3 regions of the Paenibacillus sp. UNC217MF genome follow, and region 2 is predicted to be linked to each of the others. Evidence: riboswitches for the same ligand, from Rfam matches in the RefSeq annotation. Region 2 holds a riboswitch; each other region holds the start of a gene.

Region 1 (5,187 bases), on a different contig from region 2:
CTCATCGAGGAACAACACCTCTGGTTCTAGCAGCAGGACGGACGCAAGCGCGAGCCGCTGCTTCATTCCTTGGGATAGCGTATGGATTTCTGTATGCAGATTGTTGAACTGCAATCCCACTCTTTCAAGTATGCCTGTCATGCATGCTGGCATTTGATCATAGGGGATCGAGAGATTTTCCAGTACAAAGGCGAGCTCTTCATCTACATATGGCATGCAGAACTGGCTGTCCGGATCTTGGAATACGAAGCCCCAGCTTGAAGGAAGCTTAATCTGATCGTATTTCATCGGCACTTCGATAGAGTGGGGCATAATTCCGCTTAATACATGCAGCAATGTTGATTTGCCGCAACCGCTTGGCCCGAGGAGCAGTACCTTCTCACCGGTAGAAATGTGGAAGGAGAGGTCCTTGAACAGCAAGGAATCCTCTCCTGGAAATGTTAGGCGCAAGCGGTCAACAAATGCAGACGAATTCGCATGAGATTCCTGTTGCATGTGTAACCACCTTATTCCGAATTTGTGGCGTACGCACAAATTCTATCTATTCATATTATGCGTGCTATTGATTAAGTACCGCGTAATCTTCTTTGGACACAGGACGTATGGATTTGGTTACCCCTGTCACTTCCAATGCACGAACGAGCAAGCCGGCAAATACGCCAGCGAAGATGAACGCACTAATGACACGAAGTCCGTACTTCAAGACGAGCACCCATGTCTCGTAATCTGCATATCCGTAACCGAGATCGATAATGAATGAGCCGACTGCGGACAGAATGCCAGCGATGCCTGCGATGACGATGCTGTGCTTGCGGTATCCAGTCAAGGCGAATGCCAATTCTGCCGCCAGACCTTGTACACAGCCATACACAATCGTCTCTAGTCCCCAAGCAGAGCCAAGAATAGCCGATAAATTAGCGGCAGCAAGACTTGCAAGGAAGCAGACGCCGGGCTTGCGAATGACTAGGTACGCGAATGGGCCAGCCATAAACCACATGCCATATGTTAATTGTCCTGCTTGTGGGAACAACGGCTTTGCGAGACTGTAGACGCTCTCCCACATTTTGAAGATCACACCAAATACGACCCCGATCATCACGGTAATGAGAATATCCGTAAACTTTAATTTGTTGCTTCTCTGTTGTTCTGGCAACATAACCCTCTCCTTTGTTGTATAGCTAGCATACAAAAAAACCGTCTGGCAACCAGACGGTAGAAGAGTCCTAGATCACAGCAGAGCATGATCACACGACAAATACAGATTCTCTACGCTGGCATTATCCAGATCAGATTAACGGTCAGTAGCGGTATACTCATCTACAATCTCAGCCTGATTCCTCAAGCCCCCGAATTTGTATGACTATGCAATTGCTCATATCATACAATATTCATGATAGGTTGACAACGAAATGTTTACAAAAAACATAAAAATAGGATAGGGATAGAAGCCAATGATTGTAATCGTTCGCTAGACAACATCGAAGAGAGGAATAAGGAGATAAGGAGCGTGTTAGGAGATTTGAAGAGAGAATAGAACAAAATGAGGATCAGGAAGAAGTCCTGATCCTCATGAATTGTTAATCGTGTGAAGTTGTAGAATGTCGTCTCAATGACAAGCTGTATACGATCCCTCCGCATGCAAGAACTGCTATGAGCAGAATAATCAGGCCACTGTATAAGGCAAATGAAGCTTCCTTGGCAACGGTAGGTGTCAGTGAAGTCAACAGCCAACTATGTGTAAGCAGACCGCCGACTACAGCGATGCCGATGCCTTCAGCCATAAAGCATGCAAAGCTGAGCATGCTCATTCCTTCTCCTGCTTGGTCAGGTGCTAGCGATTCTGCAACGGATGCAGATATAACTGTCTTGATGAATGACAACCCTCCGAACACGAGCACGAGGGCGAACGTCATCAGCCATGGAGAATCATTCCCCCACGCAAGGAGCGTGACGAAACTGAATGTGACAAGACCTATTCCAGCGACAAATACAAATGAAGTTCCTCTCTTATCAACGAGAGTTCCACCGAGTATGCCGAACAGAATAACGCTGAGTGACCCTGGGAAAATGATCGCGCTGCCGATAACAGCGGTCGAAAGTTGATGTACATCCCGCATGAAGTAAGGAACCATGGAAATAAATCCAGCTACCGTTCCTAGCAAAATGGAACCAGCAAGCGTGCCAAGTACATATGGGCGATTAGCGAACAGGGACGGAGCAATAAACGGTTCGCGAATACGGCGGATATGCAAAGCAAACCCAAGAACGAGAATCATACTGCAGACCAGATAGAACCAGACATATGTCGTAGTAAACAAGGTAAATAGAATAATGCCTGCTGACAAGAAGGCAATGCCGATGATATCTGTTCTCCCATTGCGAGAAGGCTCCTGCGGCAGTGCGGTCAAGAAGAAGGGGAGACTGACTATTGTCATTACCGGAATGACAAACAGGTAGGACCAATGCACATAATCTGCCAGTACACCGCCTACAGCTGGGCCAATCCCTTCACCAAGCGCTACCATAGAGCCAATCATGCCAAACGCCTTGCCTCGATGCTGTTCTCCAACGTAGCGAGTGACCATAACCATGATGAGTCCGGGCACAGCCGAAGCCCCGGCACCTTGTATCAATCTGGCTGCCAATACAGCCGACAAGTAGTCATGGGCGAAGAAACCGAGCAACGAGCCACTACCATAGATGAGCACACCGATGAGCAGCGGCTTCTTAATGCCGTATTGGGATGACAGGGTGCCATAAATGATGGAACCGAGCGCGAAGGTAATCATGAAGCATGTGTTGATCCAATTCGCAATGGCCGGAGTGATACTGAAATCGTGTGCGATGTCGGGCAAGGATACGTTGAACACAGTCTCATTCAACACACTGAAAAATGCTAAAAAGCTTAACCACGCGATCGATTTCTTCACATTGGGAAAGGCATATACGGGTTGTTCTTGTTCTGCCGCCTCGATGCGGTTGTCATTGTTCATTTGTTCCACGAATAGGAATCCCCTTTCTCTTGCTAAAGGGGAATTGCGCAGTTTACAGGGGTGTTATGCGTTATCCCCGATTATTACCTGCCCCAATTGATGTTACGCACTTCATCTTAACGCCTCCCAATTATTGTTGCTTCCAGTATAGCAGTGGGATTTTCCTTATTCAATTAAAAATGCAATAATATAGACTGCACTCAATGCAAGACAGACAAGGGTAAGAATAAGGAGATACAAAGTAAATGAATGTACTTATTGCAGACGATGAGCCGCATATGTTGAAAATTTTAGCGGCTTATTTTGATAAAGAGGGCTTTCGAACTTTTACGGCAGAGAACGGGCATCAAGCGCTTGAGATCTATTACAACCAGCCGCTGGACTTGGCAGTGCTCGATTGGATGATGCCGCAGATGAGCGGGATTGAGTTGTGTCGAGAAATCAAATCGAATTCGAAGTTAAAGGTGCTCATGCTAACGGCCAAGGGAGAGCATGAAGATGAGCTGACAGCTCTTGATTCTGGAGCGGATGAGTATATGCGGAAGCCGTTCGATCCTCGGGTTTTGCTGGCGAGGGCGAAGAAGCTGCTGAAGATGCAGGCACAATATCTATTTGGGGATATCCAGGTAGATATGGAAGGACAGAAGATTTGCAAGCGTGGAATTGATCTGCGGGTTACGAAGAAGGAATTTCAATTGATGAAGTTTTTTATTCTGAATAAGGGGCAGGTCTTAACGCGCAAAGCGCTGCTTGATCATGTATGGGGCTATGATTACTTCGGCGAGGAACGTACGGTAGATACGCATATACGCCGCTTGCGGGAGAAGATCGGCGAGGAGTGGATACGGACGCACCGTGGTATGGGTTACAGCTTCGAGCATCCGAATAGCCATGAATAAGCTTAGTCGCAAGCTGTTTGTGCAAATTGCACTTATTCTTGTCGTAGTGTTCGGACTCTCGTATTGTGTGAATACGTTCTTTATGCCAAATTATTTTGTCCATCAGAAGCGTGCTGCGTTGACGGAAGCGGTGGAGAGGTTGCGCAGCATAGAGTCGAAGCAGCTCCTTGAAGAAGTTCAGCGGGTGGCGGATGATTACCACTTCACAATCGTTCATACCCCCTACGACCATGACATTGACCGCTTAAACTGGACACTGCGCGAACAATTTACGCGGGAGCGGATTGCGATGAGCAAATTCTGGCTCACGGAAGAGAGCCTTGCACAGCTAATGCGCGGCGGGATAGTTACGAAGTCGTATCAGCAGGAGAAGTTGAAGTCGAGCGTTTTCGTTACGTTTGTCATGAAAGAAGGAATGATTCTCGCTGTAGGCGAATCGGTGGCTAATTCAGGCGAGACGATACGTATCGTCAATCAGTTCAATTTGATTATTGCGGTAGGTGCGCTCTCACTAGCCCTTCTGCTCGCTGCTTGGTTTTCCAGGCGAACGGTGAAGCCTATTGAGCAGCTTAAGAATATGGCGGAGGATATCGCCGAACGACGATACCGGACAGTGGACATCCGAACAGGAGATGAGATTGAGGAGCTTGCGCACAGCATTAATACGATGAGTGATAAGTTGAAGCAAGCGCATCTGGAGCTGGAGGAGAAGAACCGGAACTTGCGTGTCCTTATTCGTGACATCTCACATGAACTGAAGACACCGCTTGCCGTGATCAAGGCATATTCCGCAGGGGTGAAGGATGGTCTGGATGACGGCACCTACATGGATGTCATACAGTCGCAAACGGATGATATGTCCGAGCTCGTTACGAAGCTGTTGGAATGGTCTCGCTTGCAGACGGAAGAGCTGAACATTGAGAATGTTCATGTCGTTAATCTTCTTGAGCAAGTCATTGCGAAATATGAGCTACCTCTGCAGCAGCATTCGATTGAGTTGACCTTGAATGATCAGAATGCGGAAAGCTTTTGCGTCCAGGCTGATAGGGTCAAGCTTGAAATGGTGCTGAACAATCTCGTATCGAACGCAATGAAATACACGACGAATCGGAAAATTCAGATTGATCTTACGAACAAGGATGATGCATTAGTGCTGTTCATTCGGAATGGATGTACGTTCTCCATGACTGAAGAGCAGCTGAAGCAATTGTGGGAGCCGTTCTTCGTTGCTGAGAGCTCGCGGAACAAGCAGCTTAGTGGTACAGGGCTTGGTCTGGCTATTGTGAAGGGGATCC
Region 2 (5,187 bases):
CTGCAAAGGACAGCCCATATGGAACCAGATTGCTCACATAAGAGCTAAGTGTGTATCCGAGCATGCTGGTGACAATCTCAACGACGCCTGTTAAGGTAGCGATGCCAAGCGCTTTCCAGCGATTGATGTTCTGATTGACGAGGAATAAGGCGACGAGGAAGCCCTCTGGTGCATTCTGCAATCCAATGGAAAACGCGATTAACGGCCCAAGTGTATCATTGCTGCTCGCATAACTGACGCCGACAGACAAGCCTTCCGGCAAATTATGAAGGGTGATGGCCGCAATGATAAGGAATGATTTCTGTTCGATATTGATGCGAATTCGTTGATTCGGATTCTCCAAATCCATATGAGGCAGGGAATGCTCCAGCCACAGCAGCACGAAGCAGCCAAGCAGCAGGCCGAATGCAATCACGAACACATTAGAGCTGGCAAGCGCTTCGGGGATAAGATTGAACATTGAAGCTGTTGTCATGATCCCTGCTGTATAGGCGAGAAGGATATCCCTCATACGGTGAGACATGCTCCTCATGAACAAGATCGGGATGGCCCCGATGCCTGTGGATAAGGCGGAAATGGTGCTGCCGATTAACGCTTCTGTCATACTACTCTTCATCCCCTTGCTCGAATCCGGTATTCGAATTGAATTGATATTTGGTGATCGTATCATACAGACATCCTCTACGCCAAGAAATCAATGAGGTAATTATTTGGGTTAAAATGGAATATTGTCCCTTGTTTCACATGGAACTTTTTTCGACAGGAATCTAGTGAATATGAGCAATCTGCTGTCATAAAGCATACGAATAACGAAGTTGATGGGAGATATAAGCATTGCCTCAATGATCAGCGGACACTTTGCAATTTCTGTTTGTCACTGGACTTTCTGATGGATGAGGACTATAATTACCCGTGTAATATGGTAGCTTCGATAACTGCATATGCACGCTAGGGGTGCTGGAATTTGGCCGGCTGAGATTGTATCCCATTAAGATACCGACCCTTACACCTGATCTGGGTAATGCCAGCGTAGGAAAGACGTTGAACCGCGTCATTATTGTTATAATTAGGTTGCTTGATTATTCGTCATGCTTGCATGAATGTGCGCTGCTTTGGGCAGAATGGACATAATTGCTGTACGGATGAACGAATGCCGGATGACCTTATTGACGTGATTCATCGTATGATGCACATTCGCATATACGCGTAGAACGGCACACAAAGCGTCCCAGAGGGGGCGCTTTTTTTTGTGGATCTGAATCGTGTTGCAGGACGGCGGGACGGGAACTTGCTCATCCACACATATACGATCGAGCGGATCGTCCAACTGGTGAACGCGGCAGGCGTTATCGAAGCACTTTCTAATTTCATGATCGGCTCTCCACTAGTGAGGGAAGGAAGAGAAGGGGGATTCATCATATGCAACGGACACGCTTTACACGAGGGTTGATGCTGGCGCTCGTTATCATGATGACATTTGCGCTCGCTGCTTGCGGCGGCAAGGGTCAAGAAGCAGGACAAGGGAGCCAGGCAGAGGGGAACACGACTCAGGAGCAAGGAACGGATAAGTCGAAGGAGAAACGCGACATTAAGCTTGTGCTTGATTGGACGCCGAATACGAACCATACTGGCTTGTATGTCGCTAAGGAGAAGGGCTACTATGAGGAAGAAGGTCTGAATGTTGAGATATTGCAGCCGAGTACTGGCGCATCAGAGGCGATGATCGCATCGGGAGAAGCGCAATTCGGTGTTAGTGTTCAGGAAAGTATTACGATGGCTCGACAACAAAATGTTCCGATCGTGTCGATTGGTGCGATCATTCAGCATAATACATCAGGCTTTGCCGCGCCGAAGGACAAGAACATCAAGTCACCTAAGGACTTTGAAGGCAAAACGTATGGCGGCTGGGGCTCTCCGGTTGAGGAGATGATTATCCGCACGATTATGGAAAAGGACGGCGGCGACTATAGCAAGCTGAAGAGCGTCAACATGGGCAATGCCGATTACTTTACAGCCGTGAAGAAGGATATTGATTTCGCGTGGATCTTTTATGCTTGGACAGGTATTGAAGCAGAGCTTCGTGGTGAGCCGATTGATATGCTGTATGTCAATCAATATGCGAAGGAACTCGACTATTATACGCCGGTTCTTTCGACAAGCGAGAAGCTGATCAAGGAAGATCCTGAATTGATTAAGGCATTCATGCGTGCTACGTCCAAGGGCTATCAATATGCGATTGACAATCCAGAAGATGCAGCCAACCTGCTGCTTAAAGCTGTGCCGGATTTGAACAAAGATCTGGTTATCGCAAGCCAGAAATGGCTGAGTCCGAAGTATAAGGACGATGCACCTCGCTGGGGCGAGCAAAAGCGTGACGTATGGGCAAATTACATGAATTGGCTCGTGGGGAACAAATTAATGGATAAGAGCATTGATGTAGACAAGGCGTTTACGAATGACTTCTTGCCAGCTTCATAAGCCTATACGGTTATAGGAATAGGCAATGGGCGCATATGCGCCCTTTTGCTGTATATCGTTACCTGTGTATATCGTTACATGATATCGATACGAGATAATCGTCACCAAGACCGTTACAAGTTGATCATTACATGAGGATTGAGAAAGAGGAGGAGAAGCAAGATGGCGAACAGTTTAGTAAGCATTCAGATCGTTCCGAAGACGAAAAATGGGGAAGACGTAATTCCCTATGTAGATCGTGCAATCGAAGTCATTCAAGCATCGGGTGTGAAATATCAGGTAAATCCACTGGAGACAACGATGGAAGGCGAACTTAGCGAACTCTTCCGTATTATTGAGGATATGAACAAGGCCATGATTGAGATGGGAAGCAGCAATGTGTTGTCGCAAGTGAAGATTGTGTATAAGCCATCTGGCATTACGATGGATGAATTGACAGTGAAGTACCGGCCATGAGTGGACGTCGAATCGCGAAGATCGGCCCCCCGATCATTGCATTTATTATATTCCTCGCCATATGGCAGGCAGGAGTAATGTTGTCAGGCATTGAGAAATGGATGCTGCCCAGTCCGCTCGATATTGCACAAGAGGCTGTAAGCAATGGGGGCGGTCTGCTTATGCACACATGGGCTTCTGTTCAGTTGACGCTCATTGGCTTCTGTGTAGGCACGGCTGTTGGCTTGCTGCTGGCTTGTGCGCTTCATCCGATGCCGTGGCTGAAGCGGGCGATCTATCCGCTTGTCATAGTCAGTCAGAATATCCCGACGATTGCGCTGCTTCCGCTGCTTATGATCTGGTTCGGCTTCGGTCTCATGCCGAAGATTGTCACCATTACGCTGGTATGCTTCTTCCCCGTATGCGTGGCTACCCTGGATGGTCTTGCCCAGACAGACCGCACGATGATGAATTATATGCGTATGGCAGGCGCAAGCCGGTCGCAGCTGTTCTGGAAGCTGGAGCTGCCCCATGCACTTCCATCTGTCTTCTCAGGCTTGAAAATAGCAGGGACGTATAGCGTGATGAGTGCGATTATTTCCGAGTGGCTCGGGACGGACAAAGGGATCGGCTACTACATGGTACTGCAAAAAGCAGCCTATCGCACGGATCGCATGTTCGTGGCAATCGCAGTTGTCATTCTATTGAGCTTGGCCATGTTCGGCCTCGTATGTGCATTGGAACGGCTGCTCATTCATTGGCGCCGTGACAATAAACAGGGGTGAAGGGGGAGCGTTAAAGATGATCACAACAAACGAACAACAGCCAGTTGCCCAGCGAGATGCTGATCATGTGCATCAGCATGAGGCAGTACAGAAGCAGGCCGCTCTTGAGCTGCGTGATGTCAGCATGTCATTTGACGGTCGAGCGGGACGGCTTCATGTGCTCGATCAAGTATCCATTACGGTGCAAGCAGGAGAGTTCGTCTCAATTATTGGCCCATCCGGATCGGGGAAGAGCACACTGTTCCATCTCATTGGCGGTCTGCTTCGTCCATCAGAAGGGGATATTCTCGTCCATGGGCAGAACGTGGTTGGTCAGACAGGCCATATCAGCTATATGCCGCAGCAGCCCGCGTTGTTCCCATGGAGAACGGTGGAGGACAATGTTATCCTCGCTCCAGAAATTGCAGGCAAGCCGAAGAAGGAGGCGCGGGAGGAAGCGCGCCGCTGGCTAAGCAATGTTGGATTGACGGGTTATGAACGCTCGTATCCGCATGAGCTGTCCGGTGGCATGCAGCAGCGTGTCGCCTTCCTACGCGCAATGATGAGCCCCCATGAGCTGATGCTGCTTGATGAGCCGTTCAGTGCACTTGACGCGCTAACACGCAGTGATATGCAGCGCTGGCTCATTGACCTGTGGGAACGCAATCGCCGCTCGGTGCTGTTCATTACCCACAGCATTGAGGAAGCGCTGCTGCTGTCAGATACGATATATGTACTATCCAACCGCCCCGCGCAAGTGTTAGAGCGAGTTACTGTTCCGTTCGCGCGGCCGCGAACGGAAGCGCTGGCTTCTGAGGCCGAGTTCGTCCGCATGAAGCGCGAACTGTCCGATCTGCTGCGTAGTATACAATCTTCATCTCCTATACGTTGAAGCGTGAAGCTGTCTCTTAATAAGAGGCAGCTTTTTTTGGGGAGAATATAGAGATGAGATGCAGCCCTTTCTAATCCCTTATTGTCTATCCATTTCAAATCTTATATATGTATCCTGCCCGCTGCCTGGAATGACCCGCTGTTCATTTTCTGGTGGAAAAAGTTAGAGGCAAAGATTATAATTAAATCTCGTTAGACATGGATAGCCGCAACTCTGTGCATTGCTGTATAGAGATGACGGTGTGTCCTGAGGAGGAATGAATTCAAATGATTACGAAAGAAAGCAATCTGCGGATGGTCGTTGCCGGCCTGCTGCTTGGTATCCTGATGGCAGCCATGGACAATACGATTGTTGCAACGGCGATGCCAACGATTGTAGGCGAGATGGGCGGCTTCAATTTGTACGTGTGGGTGACGTCAGCCTACATGGTAGCGACAATGGCAGGGATGCCGATTTTCGGAAAGCTGTCCGACATGTATGGCCGCAAGCGGTTCTATGTGTTTGGTTTGCTCGTCTTCTTGGTCGGCAGTGCGCTGTGCGGAACAGCGGACAGCATGATTCAGCTTGCAATTTACCGCGCGATTCAAGGGATTGGCGGCGGTGCCGTCATGCCGATCG
Region 3 (5,187 bases), on a different contig from region 2:
ATCGCTGCGGCTCCTGCCAGCAATAAATCAGATTCTACCGCAGCAAATGCGCCGATGACCGATGTCAGCAGGCACCCGCTTCCCGTTATGCTCGTTAATATCGGATGACCGCCCGCAATAACGTAGCCGGTTGTGCCGTCTGTAATGACATCCTCTTTGCCCGAAATGGCAACGATGGTGCCGAAACGGTCAGCTGCCCGTGCAGCAAGATCGAACAACTCCTCAGGGGAACGAAGGGAGCTTTCAGACTCCATGCAATCCACGCCCTTGATCTCGCCAGCTTCACCCATCAGCTGAGCAATTTCCGCGGCATTGCCGCGCACGATCGAGACACGCAATTCCTTGAGCATCTTCACGGACACCTTCGTCCGATACGGCGTTGCGCCTGCGCCTACTGGATCGAGAATAACCGGAATGCCATGTACATTCGCCGACCGCCCTGCGATTAGCATAGCTTCTATCATGTCTGTATCGAGCGTGCCGAGGTTCAATACGAGCGCATCTGCTGCCTTGGCCATGTCTGCTACCTCTTCTTTGGCTGAAGCCATCACAGGGGAGGCGCCAATGGCTAGCAGACCGTTAGCGGTAAAGTTGGCGACGACGATATTCGTCATATTGTGGATGAGGGGGCGCCGTTCCTTAATACGTTGGGGGAAGAACTGCATATCGATCATCCTTGTTTCACCTCTGTCTTCTCCGCCAAGCGTACCGGCCAGTCTTCTACTTGATAAGCCATGTCCCAAAACATATATTCCAGCTGGCAGCTAGTCAGAAAATGCTTCTTCAGCTGCTGCTTGCGTGCTTGCGACAGCGATTCTGCCCATTCATCCAGCATTCGGCGCATTTTGTCCGTAACTCCGCCGCCGAGGTCTCCATAGAAATGAATCCACTCATAGAACGGATGGGTCTCATCTGGATTCACTTCTTTTAGCAGACGTTGTCCGATCTCCGTATATGTCCATGGGCACGGCAGCAAAGCCGCAATAATATCTTCTAGGGTTCCTTCGTGGGCCACGGTAAGCATATGGGACACATAATGGCTCGCAGAAGGGGCGAGCGGGTAGCCTTGCAGTTCTTCGAACGTTACGCCTGCCACGTTACAAAAATTATGATGGGGGTGTATCTCGCTATTCAGCACAAACGAGATTTGCTCGTTGAAAAGAGCCATTGTCTCTCGGCTGTTACATTTGGAAATCGCAATGCCGTAAATCCGAATAAAGGCATTCAAATATTCAAAATCCTGCTTTACGTAGTGAATCAACTGTTCTTTCTTGACAGTACCTTCAGCAATTCCCCGAACGAATGGATGATCCATAATGGCATCGTATATCGGCTCTGCTTCGTGTCTCAGTTCCTCCGTAAATGTAAGCATGAACAGCACCTCCGAATGATTGGATAGATGATGAATGCATGCTGAAATCTGGTCAAGGAGCACTTCGCGGCAGCCAAAAAAAGCCGCCCCGAAATGGAGCGGCTTCATCATGTCCATACAAAAAGACCATGAGGCCGGCTCCACTTCCCTCCGCCGGTATTACCCGGATCAGGTTCAAAGGGTCCAAGAATTCTTGTCTCAGCCGCCTATGCGGCTCCCCTAGTGGATTTCACGTCATATTCATCTTACGAACTACTTTAGCATTGATGGAGATAATTGTAAAACGTTAGTTTTCTCAACCATTCGGTCAAAACGATAATTTGTTAGTGCTTGGAGCGAAGTTTCGTATTGTAATTGACGCTGCGACAACTGATACAATAACCTCATAAGGCGCCTTATGATACGTCAAGTGACAGAGGTTGATGATAGTGATGGGCAACATGATAGGAATCGATAAATTATCGCAGGAAATCGGTGTGACGAGCCGTACCCTGCGCCACTGGGAGTCGCAGGGGTTGTTTGCAAGTCAGCGCGATACCAGTTCTGGCTGGAGGATGTATGATGAACAGACTGTGCTTGCAATCCGTATAACTGCTTTGTTAAGAGGGTTTGATATTGGGATTAAAGAGATTAAAGTGGTGCTGGCGGATATGACGTTCCGAACCGCACATCAGGTAATGACTCAGTATGCACACGAGATGATTGAGCACAAGAATGAGTGCATATCGAAGGAACTAACATTGAAGAAATGGTTGGAGCAGTTGCACAAGTACCTCAATGAACCGATTACGGCTCAATTGCTGCTGCAATTATGTCATGAACCGTTCCTACATTCAAATATGAAACATGAGGTGACAATGCCGATGAGTAATCAGTGGAGTTATTCTCCAGCATCGATCAAATTCGTAACCCTTCCACCAATGAGAATGGCTTGCCATGTTGTCGTAAGCGCATCACCAGAAGAAGAAGCGATCGAATCATTAGCGGACTGGCTCGTGCAAGCTGAACTGCAAGGAACGGCACGGCTATTTGGAAAAAATGAAGAACCACTCCCTGACGTTGAATCGAACGTTTACGGTTATTGTGCATATGCCTCCATTCCAGAAAATATCGATATACCAAGTCATTTGGCGGAGGCTAGGTTCTCCGGCGGGGTGTATGCCATGATGGAGAGTACAGATGATATTACGGGATCGTGGCAATTATTGATGGAGAAATTGAACGAGCATCCAGACTACGAGCCTGATTCGGAGGCAAGATTCTGCTTGGAGGAGCATATACGAAATGACAGCCCGGCAGGAAGCAGCAACGCTTATTGGCTGCAGCTATTCGAACCGGTTCGAAAGAAAATAAAATAATATACATGAAATCCCCGGTGCAGTCGTTGCGCCGGGAATTGCTTTTCATGGGATAGGAGAGAGGGCAGCTCGCTTTGCGTTTTCTTTATTAAGAAGTCGAAGTTGCGAGCGGTCGCATGATGCGTTTGCGTTGATGGAATGTGGCAATTTCGGCTAGACCGCGCTGCTGAAGCATAAGGGTATTGTCCGCCACGTATTTGCCGACGTCGTCTGGAAAGTGAGAATCCGATGACAGGGTAAAGGGGACATCATGTCGAAGCAGAACATCGATAAAGGAGGAACTCGGACACATCTCCTTGACCGGGTAGCGGTAGAACAGTCCTGCATTTACCTCTGTAGCTGTATTTGTCCGTTTTAATGCTTGTGCGATTCGCTCGTAGTACGGGAGATGCAGCTCCTCAGCTGGGCGATAATTAAATACTTTCAAATTGTCCAAATGGGCGGCAATATCGAACAGACCGCTGTTAATCATTCGTTCGACATCATCGAAAAAGTGCCCGTACAGTTCACGCAGATCAACCTGATCGAAGCGGAACTGAGTCTCGGGATTATCGAATCCCCATCCATCCACATAGTGAATCGACCCGATCACATAGTCCCAATCCGCCATCGCAATGAAAGATTCCAACTCCTTCTCTCCACCTGCAAAATAATCCGCTTCTAATCCAAGACGTAGCTCGACTCCCTGCTCGGCCCATCTGGGCTTTGCGGTCTGAATGGCAGCTGCGAAATCCTCAATCCGCTCGGTGCATACTTGATGCAGCCATGTATGCTGAAGGCGGCCTAGCGGGGAGTCTCCGATATCGAGGTGACGTTCGAAGTAGGGGAGCGTCTCTAGAAACCGATAGAGATGATCTACGATTCCGACCTCCCGCAGTCCTTTGCGCAGCGCTTCTTGCAAATAGAGATCGAGCCATGATTCGTCATAAGCTCCTCGCTGCAGTCTTGTATGCATACGCGCATAACTCGCTTCGAGCCATGCACGGGAATGGCGTGGTTCAGCAAGTGGATGGAAGTGGTCGAATGCTTGATTCGTACGATCAAGCCAGCGGAACGAATAGGGGCCTTCCTCCAAATGCATATGGTAGTCTACATAATACAGCATAATGATCGCATCCCATCCTATGTCATAGTGGCTCATTCGTGATGTATGAAGTGATGTGTTACTTCGACATATAACTTCGCTATGTTCTTATGGCTCGCAAGCCGGCGTAATCCAACCTACTTGCAATCCGCTGCGCTTCCATTTATCCGGCATTGGTGCATCGCATATGATGGCGGTGACCTTGCTCATGTCACAGATGCGGCACAGCTGTGTCTCCCCGAGCTTGGTACAATCTCCAAGCACATATGCCTGCTCGGACTGCTCAATCATTAAGGTGGAGCAGATCGATTCTTCCATGTCGTAATCACTGATTCCCGCTGGTGTCATTCCTGCACAGGAGATGAATGCCTTATCGAAGTGGAAGCGTGTAAGCAGTTCACAGGTTAGGGCGCCTGCAATCGATTTCTGCTCTGGATGCGTAACTCCCCCGAGTATAATGACTTTGCCGTCAAATCGTTTGGCTTCCAGCCGTTCCATGAGCAGTTCGGCAGCAGGAATAGAATTCGTCACGATCGTAACGCCGACGACACCGCGTATGGCGCGAACAAGCTCAACAGTCGTCGTGCCTACATCGACCACGATTGTATCTCCATCTTGAATGAGCGCGGCCGCAGCTTCCCCGATTGCTTTCTTTGCCGACTGCTTGATGCTTCGTTTTTTATCAAAATGAGGTTCAATCTTCATATGCGAATACGCAACTGCGCCTCCGTACACGCGCTTAAGCATCTGCTTCGCTTCCAACTCGTCGAGATCCCTGCGAATGGTTTCGGGCGTAACCGTTAATACGCTGGCGAGGGAAGCAACTTGAATTTTGCCATGTCGATTCAGCTGTTCTAAAATATGCTGTCTACGTTCTTCAGGCAGTAGCATCATGAAGCGGAATCACGTCCTTCGGATGGAGGTATACCGTCGTGGTAGAGCCGACGCTCACCCAATCGGAATTGCGATGAATCTGATCGACGACGACATGCTGACCCTGAACCGTTAGTTCCATACGCGTAATGTTGCCAAGCATGGTCACATTGCGTACCGTTCCTGTTACGGCCATGCCGCCAACGAGCGGCTGCTCGCAGAACGTCTCTGGCCGAATGGCATACAGCTTGCTGTCTGCAAGCGTGTAGTCTGGTACGATTTGCCCTAAGGCTTCGGCGTTCCATACGTTATAGCTGCCAATGAATCTTGCGACGAACTCGCTGCTTGGCTGCATATAAATCTCCTGCGGTGAGCCATGCTGCGCGATATTGCCTGCATTCATGATGTATATGTGATCACTGACGGACATCGCTTCTTCTTGGTCATGCGTAACTAGTACTGTTGTCATGTTCAATTCACGTTGAATGGAACGCAGCTGC

What was found. A riboswitch is a leader RNA that binds a small molecule or an ion and turns the genes downstream of it on or off. The one in region 2 is predicted to bind thiamine pyrophosphate.
Region 1: linked by a shared signal. The riboswitch ahead of BP95_RS0104230 (ECF transporter S component) and the one ahead of BP95_RS0123310 (hypothetical protein) in region 2 are both predicted to bind thiamine pyrophosphate.
Region 3: linked by a shared signal. The riboswitch ahead of tenA (thiaminase II) and the one ahead of BP95_RS0123310 (hypothetical protein) in region 2 are both predicted to bind thiamine pyrophosphate.

Annotation. Positions count from the first base shown of each region.
Region 1 covers NZ_JMLT01000008.1:157,443-162,629, reverse strand. Annotated here, with positions in the region: gene BP95_RS0104235 (ABC transporter ATP-binding protein) at 1-495, opposite strand, end outside; gene BP95_RS0104230 (ECF transporter S component) at 560-1,156, opposite strand; TPP riboswitch at 1,247-1,360, opposite strand; gene BP95_RS0104225 (MFS transporter) at 1,578-2,993, opposite strand; gene BP95_RS0104220 (response regulator transcription factor) at 3,239-3,892, shown strand; gene BP95_RS0104215 (sensor histidine kinase) at 3,885-5,187, shown strand, end outside.
Region 2 covers NZ_KK366028.1:372,047-377,233, forward strand. Annotated here, with positions in the region: gene BP95_RS0123305 (ZIP family metal transporter) at 1-604, opposite strand, end outside; TPP riboswitch at 941-1,054, shown strand; gene BP95_RS0123310 (hypothetical protein) at 1,250-1,450, shown strand; gene BP95_RS0123315 (ABC transporter substrate-binding protein) at 1,420-2,478, shown strand; gene BP95_RS0123320 (thiamine-binding protein) at 2,641-2,934, shown strand; gene BP95_RS0123325 (ABC transporter permease) at 2,931-3,698, shown strand; gene BP95_RS0123330 (ABC transporter ATP-binding protein) at 3,715-4,569, shown strand; gene BP95_RS0123335 (MDR family MFS transporter) at 4,836-5,187, shown strand, end outside.
Region 3 covers NZ_JMLT01000017.1:77,901-83,087, reverse strand. Annotated here, with positions in the region: gene thiM (hydroxyethylthiazole kinase) at 1-674, opposite strand, end outside; gene tenA (thiaminase II) at 671-1,372, opposite strand; TPP riboswitch at 1,501-1,603, opposite strand; gene BP95_RS0110765 (MerR family transcriptional regulator) at 1,804-2,730, shown strand; gene BP95_RS0110760 (histidinol phosphate phosphatase domain-containing protein) at 2,819-3,835, opposite strand; gene BP95_RS0110755 (DeoR/GlpR family DNA-binding transcription regulator) at 3,923-4,708, opposite strand; gene BP95_RS0110750 (ABC transporter ATP-binding protein) at 4,692-5,187, opposite strand, start outside.